2 regions of the Anaerobacillus sp. ABD4_527 genome follow, and region 2 is predicted to be linked to the other one. Evidence: riboswitches for the same ligand, from Rfam matches in the RefSeq annotation. Region 2 holds a riboswitch; the other holds the start of a gene.
What was found. A riboswitch is a leader RNA that binds a small molecule or an ion and turns the genes downstream of it on or off. The one in region 2 is predicted to bind thiamine pyrophosphate.
Positions count from the first base shown of each region.

Region 1: linked by a shared signal. The riboswitch ahead of thiE (thiamine phosphate synthase) and the one ahead of thiC (phosphomethylpyrimidine synthase ThiC) in region 2 are both predicted to bind thiamine pyrophosphate.

Region 1 is NZ_JBSWXZ010000001.1:1,051,237-1,056,894, forward strand. It holds gene thiD (bifunctional hydroxymethylpyrimidine kinase/phosphomethylpyrimidine kinase) at 1-331, opposite strand, end outside; gene thiO (glycine oxidase ThiO) at 348-1,448, opposite strand; gene ACXAHI_RS05565 (thiazole synthase) at 1,463-2,242, opposite strand; gene thiS (sulfur carrier protein ThiS) at 2,239-2,436, opposite strand; gene thiE (thiamine phosphate synthase) at 2,420-3,070, opposite strand; TPP riboswitch at 3,143-3,259, opposite strand; gene ACXAHI_RS05580 (M14 family zinc carboxypeptidase) at 3,310-4,497, opposite strand; gene ACXAHI_RS05585 (LTA synthase family protein) at 4,609-5,658, opposite strand, start outside.
Region 2 is NZ_JBSWXZ010000002.1:251,676-257,333, forward strand. It holds gene ACXAHI_RS13480 (alpha/beta hydrolase-fold protein) at 1-792, shown strand, start outside; gene ACXAHI_RS13485 (DUF2975 domain-containing protein) at 961-1,431, shown strand; gene ACXAHI_RS13490 (helix-turn-helix domain-containing protein) at 1,433-1,657, shown strand; gene ACXAHI_RS13495 (DUF817 domain-containing protein) at 1,657-2,478, shown strand; gene ACXAHI_RS13500 (GyrI-like domain-containing protein) at 2,448-2,921, opposite strand; TPP riboswitch at 3,089-3,203, shown strand; gene thiC (phosphomethylpyrimidine synthase ThiC) at 3,340-5,118, shown strand; gene ACXAHI_RS13510 (serine protease) at 5,137-5,304, shown strand; gene ACXAHI_RS13515 (DUF3885 domain-containing protein) at 5,364-5,658, shown strand, end outside.

The DNA.
Region 1 (5,658 bases), on a different contig from region 2:
CTCCTTTTGCAATCATGACAGGGTCAATCACGAGATTCGTTACGCTGTACTCTTTCAATTTCAAAGCAATGGTTTGGATAATGTCTGCAGAAAAGAGCATCCCTGTTTTAATTGCATCCGCTCCGATGTCCGATAACACTGCGTCGATTTGTTTCGTGATTGCTTCTAAAGATTGCGGATAGATACCGTGAACACCTAGAGAGTTTTGGGCAGTGAGTGCAGTTATAACGCTCATCCCATACACATCTCTCTCTTGAAACGTCTTTAGATCAGCCTGAATCCCAGCTCCCCCACCACTATCAGACCCTGCAATCGTTAGTACTTTAAACATTTCCTTTCATCCCCTTCTAAACGAACTGAAACCGTTCAGGTCTAAAGCTCTCGATTGGAATTTCTTGTGGCATTTTTTCGATTTCATTTGCGATGATTTCCGCCGTTACTGGACTGAGTAATATTCCATTACGATAATGTCCTGACGCTATAAGGATTGATGGTTTTCCTATAACCTTTCCTATGATCGGAAAACCGTCCTGTGAGGCTGGCCTTAAGCCTGCCCATTTATGAAAAGGTTGTTCTTCTCTCAGATCTGGTAACACTTTTTTGCTCCAAGATTCTAAACGGTTTATCCCATGCTCCGTAACACTTGTGTCAAAACCCGCTATATCTTCAGATGCACCTGCAATGAGGGTTCCGTTCTCTTTTCCAACAAAATAACCTTGACTCGTAAACACGATATGACCTAGTGATGGGCCATCATATGCACAAATCTGTCCTCTGATCGGAAAAACAGGTAATGAGCAATTTAGTCCTATTTCCCACTTCTGTGACCATGCTCCTGTTGCAAGCACAATAAAGTCACTTTTTATCAAGCCTTTATCTGTGGTAACAAGGTGGGGCTCACCATCTACTAACTCTGCGTCTCCAGCATGTTCTATGATGCTAACGCCAACATTTCTGCACGCTTGAATCAAGGCTTTTACATATCCCGGTGCATAGATATGACTTTCAGCAGGGCACCAAAGGGCAGCGTATACATCGTCAGAGAGTAAAGGCTCCTTTTCTCTAGCTTCATCTCCTGATAAGATATAGGACTCAATACCATATTCACTTTGCCACCGTTTCTTTGCTTCTAGCGAAAGGAGATCGGCTTCATGAAAAATAGCATAAAGGCTTCCACAGTTGCTAAATTCAAATGATTCATTGGATGATTGCATGATATGCTCGACCCAATCAGGGTATAGATTAAGGCTTCTCTGGCATAATCGGAAAAAATCATCAGGGTCTTCGGTTATCTCGGAATAAGGAGCAAGCATCCCAGCAGCAGCACCAGAAGCTTGTCCACCACATACTCCCGCTTCAATCACGGTAACTTCAAACCCACGTTTCCTGCACTCATACGCGATCGACAGGCCGATGACACCTCCACCAACTATTGAAACGCTAGCCATGCTTTAACACCCTCCTACTTCGAAATATAGTCGATCGTACTACTAGCGGTAGCATACTTTTTCTTAGGTATTCGACCTGATAAATAAGAAAGCCTTCCTGCCTTAATCGCGTGCTTTACTGCTTCAGCCATCTTGACTGGATTTCTTGCTTTGGCTATTGCCGTGTTTAACAACACGCCATCAGCACCAAGCTCCATCGCTTTTGTTACATCCGCTGCACTACCTAATCCCGCATCAACGATGACAGGAACCGTCAACTCCTCTGTAATAAGTTCAATGTTATATGGATTCAAGATTCCAAGCCCAGTTCCGATGGGAGAACCACCAGGCATCACTGCAGCTGCTCCAGCTTCCTGTAACCTGTAGCACAATGCTGGGTCATCCGATGTATAAGGTAAGACTACGAATCCATCATTCGCTAAAATTTCTGTCGCTTTTACTGTTTCAATTGGATCTGGCAATAGCGTCTTGTCATTTCTGCTCACTTCGATCTTTATCCAGTTGCTCAACCCTGAAGACCTAGCTAATTTAGCGATTCTAACTGCTTCCTCAGCAGATGTAGCACCAGAAGTGTTAGGCAAGTATTGAAACGTTTTGTTACCCAAGTGCTGAAGAATTGCATCCTCGTTAGGAGAGTTCAAATTGATTCTCCTGATCGCAAACGTTAATACCTCAGCCTCCGAAGCTTCGATCGCCTGGTTTTGTACGAAGGGATTAGGGTATCTCCCAGTACCTAGGAATAATCTAGATTCGAATTGTTTTCCAGCGATTGTTAGTACATCGTTCATCTTCATCCACCTCCAACAAATTGAACAAGTTCAATTTTCATGCCATCTTTTAGCTCTGTCTCGTCCCAGTCTTCTCGGTCGATAATCGTTCCGTCTAATTCAGTCGCAACCAAGCTTTTTTGCAACTGGAAGTGATGAATCACATCCGTCATAGTCGATACTTCAAGGTCATGCGTTTCACCATTAATGTGAAGTCTCATGATTAACCTCCTTTGAACGTGTAATCTTTTCGATGAATGCTTCACTAGTACCTCGAACGTTAGAGCTACCCACAACCTCACTAATTACACATATCCGGGACGCACCAGCACTTAAAACTTCCTCCACGTTATGGAGCTTGATTCCACCTATCGCAACGAACGGTATTGTAATTTCTGATGCAACGGCATGAATGTAAGCTGTAGTCACTGGATCCACCACATCGCTTTTACTATTCGTTTTATAAACAGGTCCAGCTCCTATATAATCCGCCCCCTCTTTTTCTGCAAGGCGGGCTTCCTCTATCTTATGAGTCGAGATTCCTATGATTTTATCCGTACCGATTATTTTTCTCGCTACGCTTATCGGAAGATCATCCTGTCCTAAATGAACACCATCTGCATCTACTGCCAGTGCAACATCAATATGATCATTAACGATAAACGTTACATTGTGCTTCCTCGTCATATCACGCAGTATCCTTGCTTTTTCCAAAATCACCTTCTTGCTACTGTGCTTATCACGAAGTTGGATAATTTCAGCTCCGCCTAACATTGCCTCTTCCATCACATCATATAAACTTCGATCAGGATGAAATTCTTCACCGGTGATAACATATAGGTTAAAATCTTTCATTTGAATCCTTCCTTTCTCAAAAAATATAAAAAGCCCTCATTCCGCGTATGGAATGAGGGCAGTTATTATATCAAATACCTCTACCGACTTCCCTACGCTGGTATAAACCAGATCAGGTTCAAGGGTATAGAAAGTATTGGTTTCCTATTCTCAGCCTACCCGAATACGTAGGCACCCCTAGTCAACAACTATTCAATTCTCTTTCATTATGGCAAACAATCAGAATGATGACAAGTAAATTACATATATAGAGAGGATAGAAATATCCCAATCGTATCGTTATAAATCTTACCAAATTGACTTATAGGAAGCGGGCTTTCTCCCTTTCCTATCTCTACTGTAAAGCCGGGGCTTCTAAAATCTTGAATAAACCAGTCTTTATAGCCTGCAAAACTATCAACATAGCGAATCGGGCGATAGCCACTCAACCTTGAATATTCAGTAACTAAAACTTCAGATTCAGGAGGTTCAAGACCTTCATATCCCCAAAAAATGACCTCTCCTTGAGAATGGAATGCTAGTGCGCGGTCAAACTCCCTACGTTGTGAGAGTTCTGCAATTGCAATTGCTTCAGGCTCACTTAGAGGTTCATAACCAGGAAAATTTCTCGGTGATGGTTTCTTCGGCTTCCGTTCTGCCTCTATTTCCCATTTAGCAGGATACTGATTGTTTAAATCTACACCTCGTATGTTCGCTTTCCAACGGTTAAAATCGTCACTCCCGTTATTTAGATCGTTTGCTAACGTGCGATATGGCTCTTCTTCTGGCAAGCCATCAATGACCAAGTTTACTCCATCAGGGTTTACCATGGGAACAATTGAAAGGGATGTAGAATCGTAAAGAGGTGGCAAGTAAACACCACTTAGCACCTGTGTGTTCGTAAGTGCCATTAAGTAATCGTTTAATAACTTCATCAATAGAGCTGTTGTAAGCCATTCGTTGGCATGAAATGAACCGTTCATATGGACTTTCTTCGAACCCACGCCTACTCGTAATTCCGGAATAGGCTTCCCCATTACAGACTCCCCGATAACTGACCGTTTTATAAACGGATAAACAGCTAACAGCTTTTGAATATCTCTTACCATCGTTTCATAAGTATAGTTTTGCTCGGGATTCACAAGAGGCCAAACCATTCGAATGGGGACGTTTACTTTCTCTCCAACTTGTAACGCGAAAGGATTGGCATCATTAATGAGTAAGATTCCATCCAAAGGCGCGTCATACCATAAAGCTATACTCCAGAGTGTATCTCCCTTTCGTATCGTATAGCTTTTCGTTACGTAACCAGGTATATTGATCATATCTCCGATGACTAGCCGATTTGGATCAACGCTTTCATTGCTATCGATAATAAGCTGCATTGGTATTTGAAATACTCTGCTATACTTCCACATCGTATCTCCACTCTTCACTCTTACTCTCATATGCAATCCCTCCACCCTAGAAGCCTTCATACTATGCTATGTAGAGAGCTCATCGTTGTATGCTAATAAACAAAAACAAAAGAACCATGCCCTGTGGGCATGGTTCTTTACTTACTGTTCTGTTTTTTCGCTTTCACCAGCAGGTTGTTCGTTGTTTTCCCCAAAGAAACGAAGCAGATCGCCGTAGACGATTTTATCGGAATAGGCAAGATCCGTTTTAGCTTTCTCCATGTATGGTTCACAGGCAGCTTTATCCGTTTCCTCTCCAGTTTCTTTGTCATAACAAACGTTATTGGTATAAAGGTGATTTTCAGTGATAAAGCTTCCGTCACGAAGAATTGTAAAGTTATCTTGCTTTTCTGCGAATAAATCGTTACCGAACTTAATCATATCTTTCGTTTCAATTCCGAGAAGGTGCATAATAGTTGGTTTTAAGTCAATTTGACCACTAACCTGTTCCATCACTTCGCCTTCTTGACCAGGCATATGAACAACTAAAGGTACTCGTTGTAGTTGAGTGGTCTCAAATGGTGTAATTTCTTTACCAAGGAATTCTCCCATTGCCTTGTTGTGGTTTTGAGAAATTCCATAGTGGTCTCCATACAATACGAAGATTGAATCTTCATATAGCCCTTCTTCTTTCATGCGCTCAAAAAACTTCTTAAGTGCTTCATCCTGATATCTTACAGTCGTAAAGAAACGATTCACTGTTCCATCATCAGAAGTCCACTCTGGGATGTACTCATCTTCTTTTTCAAGTGTAAAAGGAAAATGGTTTGTGAGCGTAATGTACTTTGCATAGTAAGGTTCAGGCATTGTCTTCAAATATTTAATCGACTGATCAAAGAAGTACTCATCTTTCAGTCCCCACCCGATCGAGTTTTCAGGAGTTACAGAAAAATCATTGATGTCGTAGAACTTGTCATATTTAAGAGCATCATACATAACATCACGGTTCCAGAAACTCTTGTTGTTTGCGTGGAAAACTGAACTGTAGTAACCTTCTTCACTTAAAACCTCAGGGCTAGCATTGTATTCATTTCCAGAATGTGTGAAGAAAACCGCTCCACTTGGAAGTCCGTACAATGAGTTTTCAACGATAAATTCTGAATCAGATGTTTTCCCCTGTGCTGTTTGGTGATAAAAGTTAGGGAAATAATA
Region 2 (5,658 bases):
CACATGATCTTAGACCCATTAAACCCGAATACGATGAATTATTCTGAAGTACCCGGTGACCCTCTTACGGCAATCTCATACGTTGAAGTAGATGAGGAGCTAGCCGCTATGAATGTGACGAAGAAGGGGAACGTCTACAAGGAAGTGTTCGAGAGCAGCGTCTTACATAATGAACGAAATCTATGGATCTATGATCCTATTGAAGCTGACACGCCTAAGAACGTGTTGATTCTATTCGATGGTTTTCAGTATACAGATGCCATCCCGGCACCTGCTATGATCGATCATTTATATGATGAAGGAAAAATTTCTGCAACGGTTATGGTCGGGGTGGATAGCCCAGACCGTTTTACGGAGTTTGTTGGAAACGATGTGTTCACTCAATTTTTAACAGATGAACTCTTACCGTGGATTCACAATACGTTCAGAGTGAATCAAAACAAAATCGTTTTAGGAGGAGCTAGCTTAGGAGGGTTGGCCGCATTTTATAGTGCAATGTCACGGCCGGATCTATTCGGTGGGGTTTTATCACAATCGGGTTCGTTCAATCATAAGAAGTGGGTCGATTGGCCTGTTCATCACATGGAAAATGGGTCAAAGCAACATCCTGTACGGATCTACATGAATGCAGGTAGGTTGGAAGTTCCGGAGTTACAAGAAGCCAATAACCAAACGTATTCAGCGCTCAAACGAAATGGCTATGATGTAAAGTATGACGTGTTTAACGGTGGACATGACGTACTATGGTGGCGTGAAACGTTTCCTAGAGGGCTGGAATATGTCTTTAAGTGAGGAATGAAGAGCTTATCCCAAATGGGGTAAGTTTTTTTGTACTCGTTTGTGATCTAGATTCAAGAGAATATATTAACAATAAATACATATCAATAATTAATAATTATTTATTGAAAAACAATAAATAATGAGGTATATTCAACCTATCAAGCAAGCGAGGTGTTTACATTGAAACTAGGTTCAACGAATTTTTTAAGAATCGTTGTAGTCGTCATTGGGGTAGCGGTACTTGCACTGTGTATCTTTGCGTTACCAGCGATTGCGTCTGAAGCAGCTGAGGGTCAAACATTTCTTTATCCCATTTTAATTGGAATGTATGCTGCTGCCATTCCGTTCTATGTTGCATTGTATCAAGCTCTAAAACTGTTAAGCTTTATCGATAAAGAAGAAGCATTTTCTGATTCTTCTGTGAAATCGCTACGAACGATCAAGTTTTCTGCAGCAACCATCAGTGTGTTGTATATGCTCGTTATGCCGTTCTTTTATATAGTAGGTGAGAGGGATGATGCACCAGGAGTTATTGCGATCGGATTAGTCATCATCTTTGCTTCTCTTGTGATCGCAGTATTTGCGGCTGTTCTTCAGAAGTTATTGAAGAGTGCGATCGAAATCAAATCTGAAAATGATCTAACGGTTTGAGGTGAAGAACATGGCGATTATTATTAATATCGACGTGATGTTAGCGAAAAGAAAAATGAGTGTGACGGAACTTTCGGAAAGGGTGGGTATCACGATGGCGAACCTTTCGATCTTGAAGAATGGAAAAGCGAAGGCGGTTCGATTTTCAACGTTGGAAGCGATATGTGAGGCATTGGAATGCCAGCCTGGCGATATTTTGGAATATAAAAACGAGAGCGGTAAGTGATGGGGCCACTTAAGCAGCTCGTCAGGTTCGGGTGGGAGCAAGCGCTATCCTGCTTGTTCCCGGTCGTTATCTTTGCTTCCTTAGCTCTTACGAAGTTCGTTCCGCTCCCCCTATTGCCGAGATATGACTGGCTACTCTTAATCTGTTTAGTCATGCAGTGGTGGATGATTCGTTCTGGTCTTGAGACGCGAGATGAATTGAAGGTGATCACGATGTTTCACCTCATCGGTCTCGCACTAGAGCTTTTTAAAGTGCACATGGGTTCTTGGTCATATCCGGCAGAGGGTTACTCAAAGGTTTTTGGCGTACCGTTGTACAGCGGATTTATGTATGCGAGCGTTGCGAGCTATCTCTGTCAGGCGTGGAGAAGGCTGAACGTAAAATTGGTCAAATGGCCATCTTTGTGGCTCGTCGTTCCACTTGCGGCTGCAATCTACCTAAACTTCTTCACTCATCATTATTGGATCGATGTTCGCTGGTGGTTATCTGCGCTCGTCATCTTCGTCTTCTTTCAATCATGGGTCACGTATGAGGTTGGAGGAAAGCAATACCGTATGCCGATTGCGCTTTCATTTGTGCTTATCGGATTTTTCATATGGATCGCAGAGAACATCGCGACTTTCTTTAGCGCCTGGGAATACCCGAACCAGAGAGATGCCTGGAGTCTTGTTCACCTTGGAAAGGTAAGCTCGTGGCTTCTCTTAGTGATCGTCAGCTTTCTGATCGTAGCGACGTTAAAGCAGGTGAAAGGGAAAAGTTCTGGTTTGCCACGTACATCTTCTAGCTCTAGCTATCTCTCAATACGAGGAACGATGAAATAAAGCGATGTTTCTTCATCTTCATGGTTAAAGGATTCTGGATAATATTCGAAGCAGTAAGAAAGATCGATACCCGACGGTCTTTCTTTTTGTATGTAATCATAGACTGATTTAATGTCACGGTCTTTATTACGAAAGCTGATTTCAAATGATAAATACGTTCCTTTTGGGATGATGATTCTCTCAAAACCACTCGTTTCACCGAATGCTGTGACTTCACACGCTGCTGTGTATGCATAACTTCCGTGCTCGATTTCTTTCATATAGCCAATCGCTTCTTCCTTTGGGACAAGGTGACTCACGTGACGGTTCATGAATTGCTCCGAGAACGTTGTCCAGAAAGACGGTAGATCCACTTCTTCTAAGGAGTTAAGGGAAAGGGAACCTGGATAGCTTAGGCCAACATAATAACGATCTTCGTTCCAGTGTAGTTTTTCGTAATTCATTGTAGTCGCCTCCATTTTTATAAACGTATTTTCCTCACAATCATAGCATGAACATCTTAGGAAATTTGATAGAAGAGGTAATCGTTAGGCATAGGTAAATAGAATCGTTCTATAACGGTAGCTATTGTATTTTTAGAAGACTCCTATATACTAGAATCAAATACAATAGAGTTAACTAGGGGAGCCCAATGAGCTGGGCTGAGAAGGAAACGCTTTGAAGTTTCTTGACTCTTTGGACCTGATCTGGATCATGCCAGCGTAGGGAAGTTAGAACGATCATCACTGTAACGCAACGTCTGTTTACATATGAGCCGGGTCCGATGAATGACAATGGACCCGGCTTTTTTATGTTTTGATAGGCTTCTGCACATGGTTTGATTCATCTCGTCCTTTATTTCAAAAAAAGGGAGAGTTTATGATGTCAACATCATCTACACCAAGCAATGAGAGCATTTCCATTATGTCTAGTTTTTCAGGTAGTCGAAAAGTGTATATCTCAGGATCGAGAGAGGATATCAAGGTGCCGATGCGTGAAATCGCGTTGAGTCCGACAACAGGGACATTTGGTGAAGAGGAGAATCCTCCGGTTCGTGTATACGACCCTAGTGGTCCGTATACAGACCAACAATATACTGTTGATCTAGAAAAAGGGCTCCCAGCACTTCGTAAAACCTGGATTCAAGAACGTGGAGACGTTGAAGAGTATGAAAGGCGCAAAATGAAGCCAGAAGATAATGGATACAAAGATGAAAATGATCCGAGAATGAGTCATTTTTCACGGTTAAATCGAAAACCACTGCGAGCGAAGAAGGGAAAGAACGTTTCGCAACTTCATTACGCTAGAAAGGGAGTGATCACTCCCGAGATGGAATTCATCGCACTTAGAGAAAAGATGAATCCAGAATTTGTTCGAGCTGAAGTGGCTAAAGGCCGTGCGATCATTCCTGCGAACATCAATCATCCAGAGATTGAGCCGATGATCATCGGTCGCAATTTTCATGTGAAGATTAACGCGAACATTGGAAATTCTGCCGTTTCCTCATCGATTGAACAGGAAGTGGAAAAAATGACTTGGGCAACACGCTGGGGCGCAGATACGATTATGGATTTATCAACGGGGAAAAACATTCATACGACTCGAGAATGGATTATACGTAATTCACCTGTGCCAGTGGGGACCGTCCCAATTTATCAAGCGCTCGAAAAGGTCAATGTTGTTGAGGATCTAACTTGGGAGGTTTACAAAGATACATTAATCGAGCAAGCAGAGCAGGGTGTTGATTACTTCACGATTCATGCCGGTGTTCGATTACAATATGTGCCGCTTACGGCTAAACGGTTAACGGGAATCGTATCTCGTGGCGGCTCGATCATGGCGCAGTGGTGCTTGTATCATCATCGAGAAAGCTTTTTGTATACGCACTTTGAAGAGATTTGTGAGATCTTAAAAACCTATGATATTTCTTTATCCCTAGGAGATGGCTTGCGTCCTGGATCCATTGCTGACGCCAATGATGACGCACAGTTTGCTGAATTAGAAACCCTTGGAGAACTAACAAAATTGGCGTGGAAATATGATGTTCAAGTTATGGTTGAGGGACCAGGACATGTGCCTATGCATCTGATTAAAGAAAACATGGACAAACAAGTCGAGCTATGTGATGAAGCGCCATTTTATACATTGGGACCACTTACAACAGATATCGCTCCTGGGTATGATCACATTACGTCTGCAATTGGGGCAGCGATGATCGGTTGGTACGGTACGGCGATGCTTTGCTATGTTACGCCAAAAGAACATCTAGGATTACCAAACAAAGAAGATGTTCGAGAAGGGGTGATCACGTATAAGATTGCGGCACATGCAGCTGATTTAGCGAAAGGGCATCCAGGGGCACAACTCCGAGATGATGCCCTTTCGAAAGCACGGTTTGAATTTAGGTGGAGAGATCAATTCAACTTGTCTTTAGATCCAGAACGTGCAGTGGAGTATCATGATGAAACCTTACCTGCTGAGGGAGCAAAAACAGCACACTTTTGTTCCATGTGTGGACCAAAGTTCTGCAGTATGAGGATTTCTCAAGATATCCGACATTTCGTAAAAGAAAATGAAACGTTCACGAAAGAGGATATTGAAAATGGGATGAAGAGAAAAGCTGCAGAGTTTAAAGAAAATGGATCGTCGATTTACCGATAACATGAAGGGGGCGACATGATGAACGTTCAACAACTTGAAGAAGAAATTAACGTTACGAAACATCACCTTTCACTGCTCGAGAATCAGTTAAAAGCGTTTCAAGAAAACTGTGATCATCACTTTGAAGGAGATCAAAACTATGAAAAATGCGTGAAGTGTCATAAGGTAGAAATCTTATATTATTAACGTGTACACTTCATTTAACGTAACAATTGAAGAGACATAGGAAAAAACGAGGTGCAAATTTGCTTGTAAATGACTATCTAAACGAGACTTTTCCGAACTTAGAGCTACAGCCTCCGTTATTATATAACTGGAACGTTGGACTACGGTTCGAATTAGGAGTGGGGTATCATCTTGGGAAAGACAGTGCTTATATGCAAGGGGTATACCATCGGGCAATCACATTATTTGAATCATTACATTCAAAAACGGAAGACATCTTTGTAGTAGTCGATGTCTATCACGATACAGAAGGAAAAGCTCACAAACATAAATTGAAGGTTTTTTCGCCATATGTGAAAGAGAAATCGCTACTGT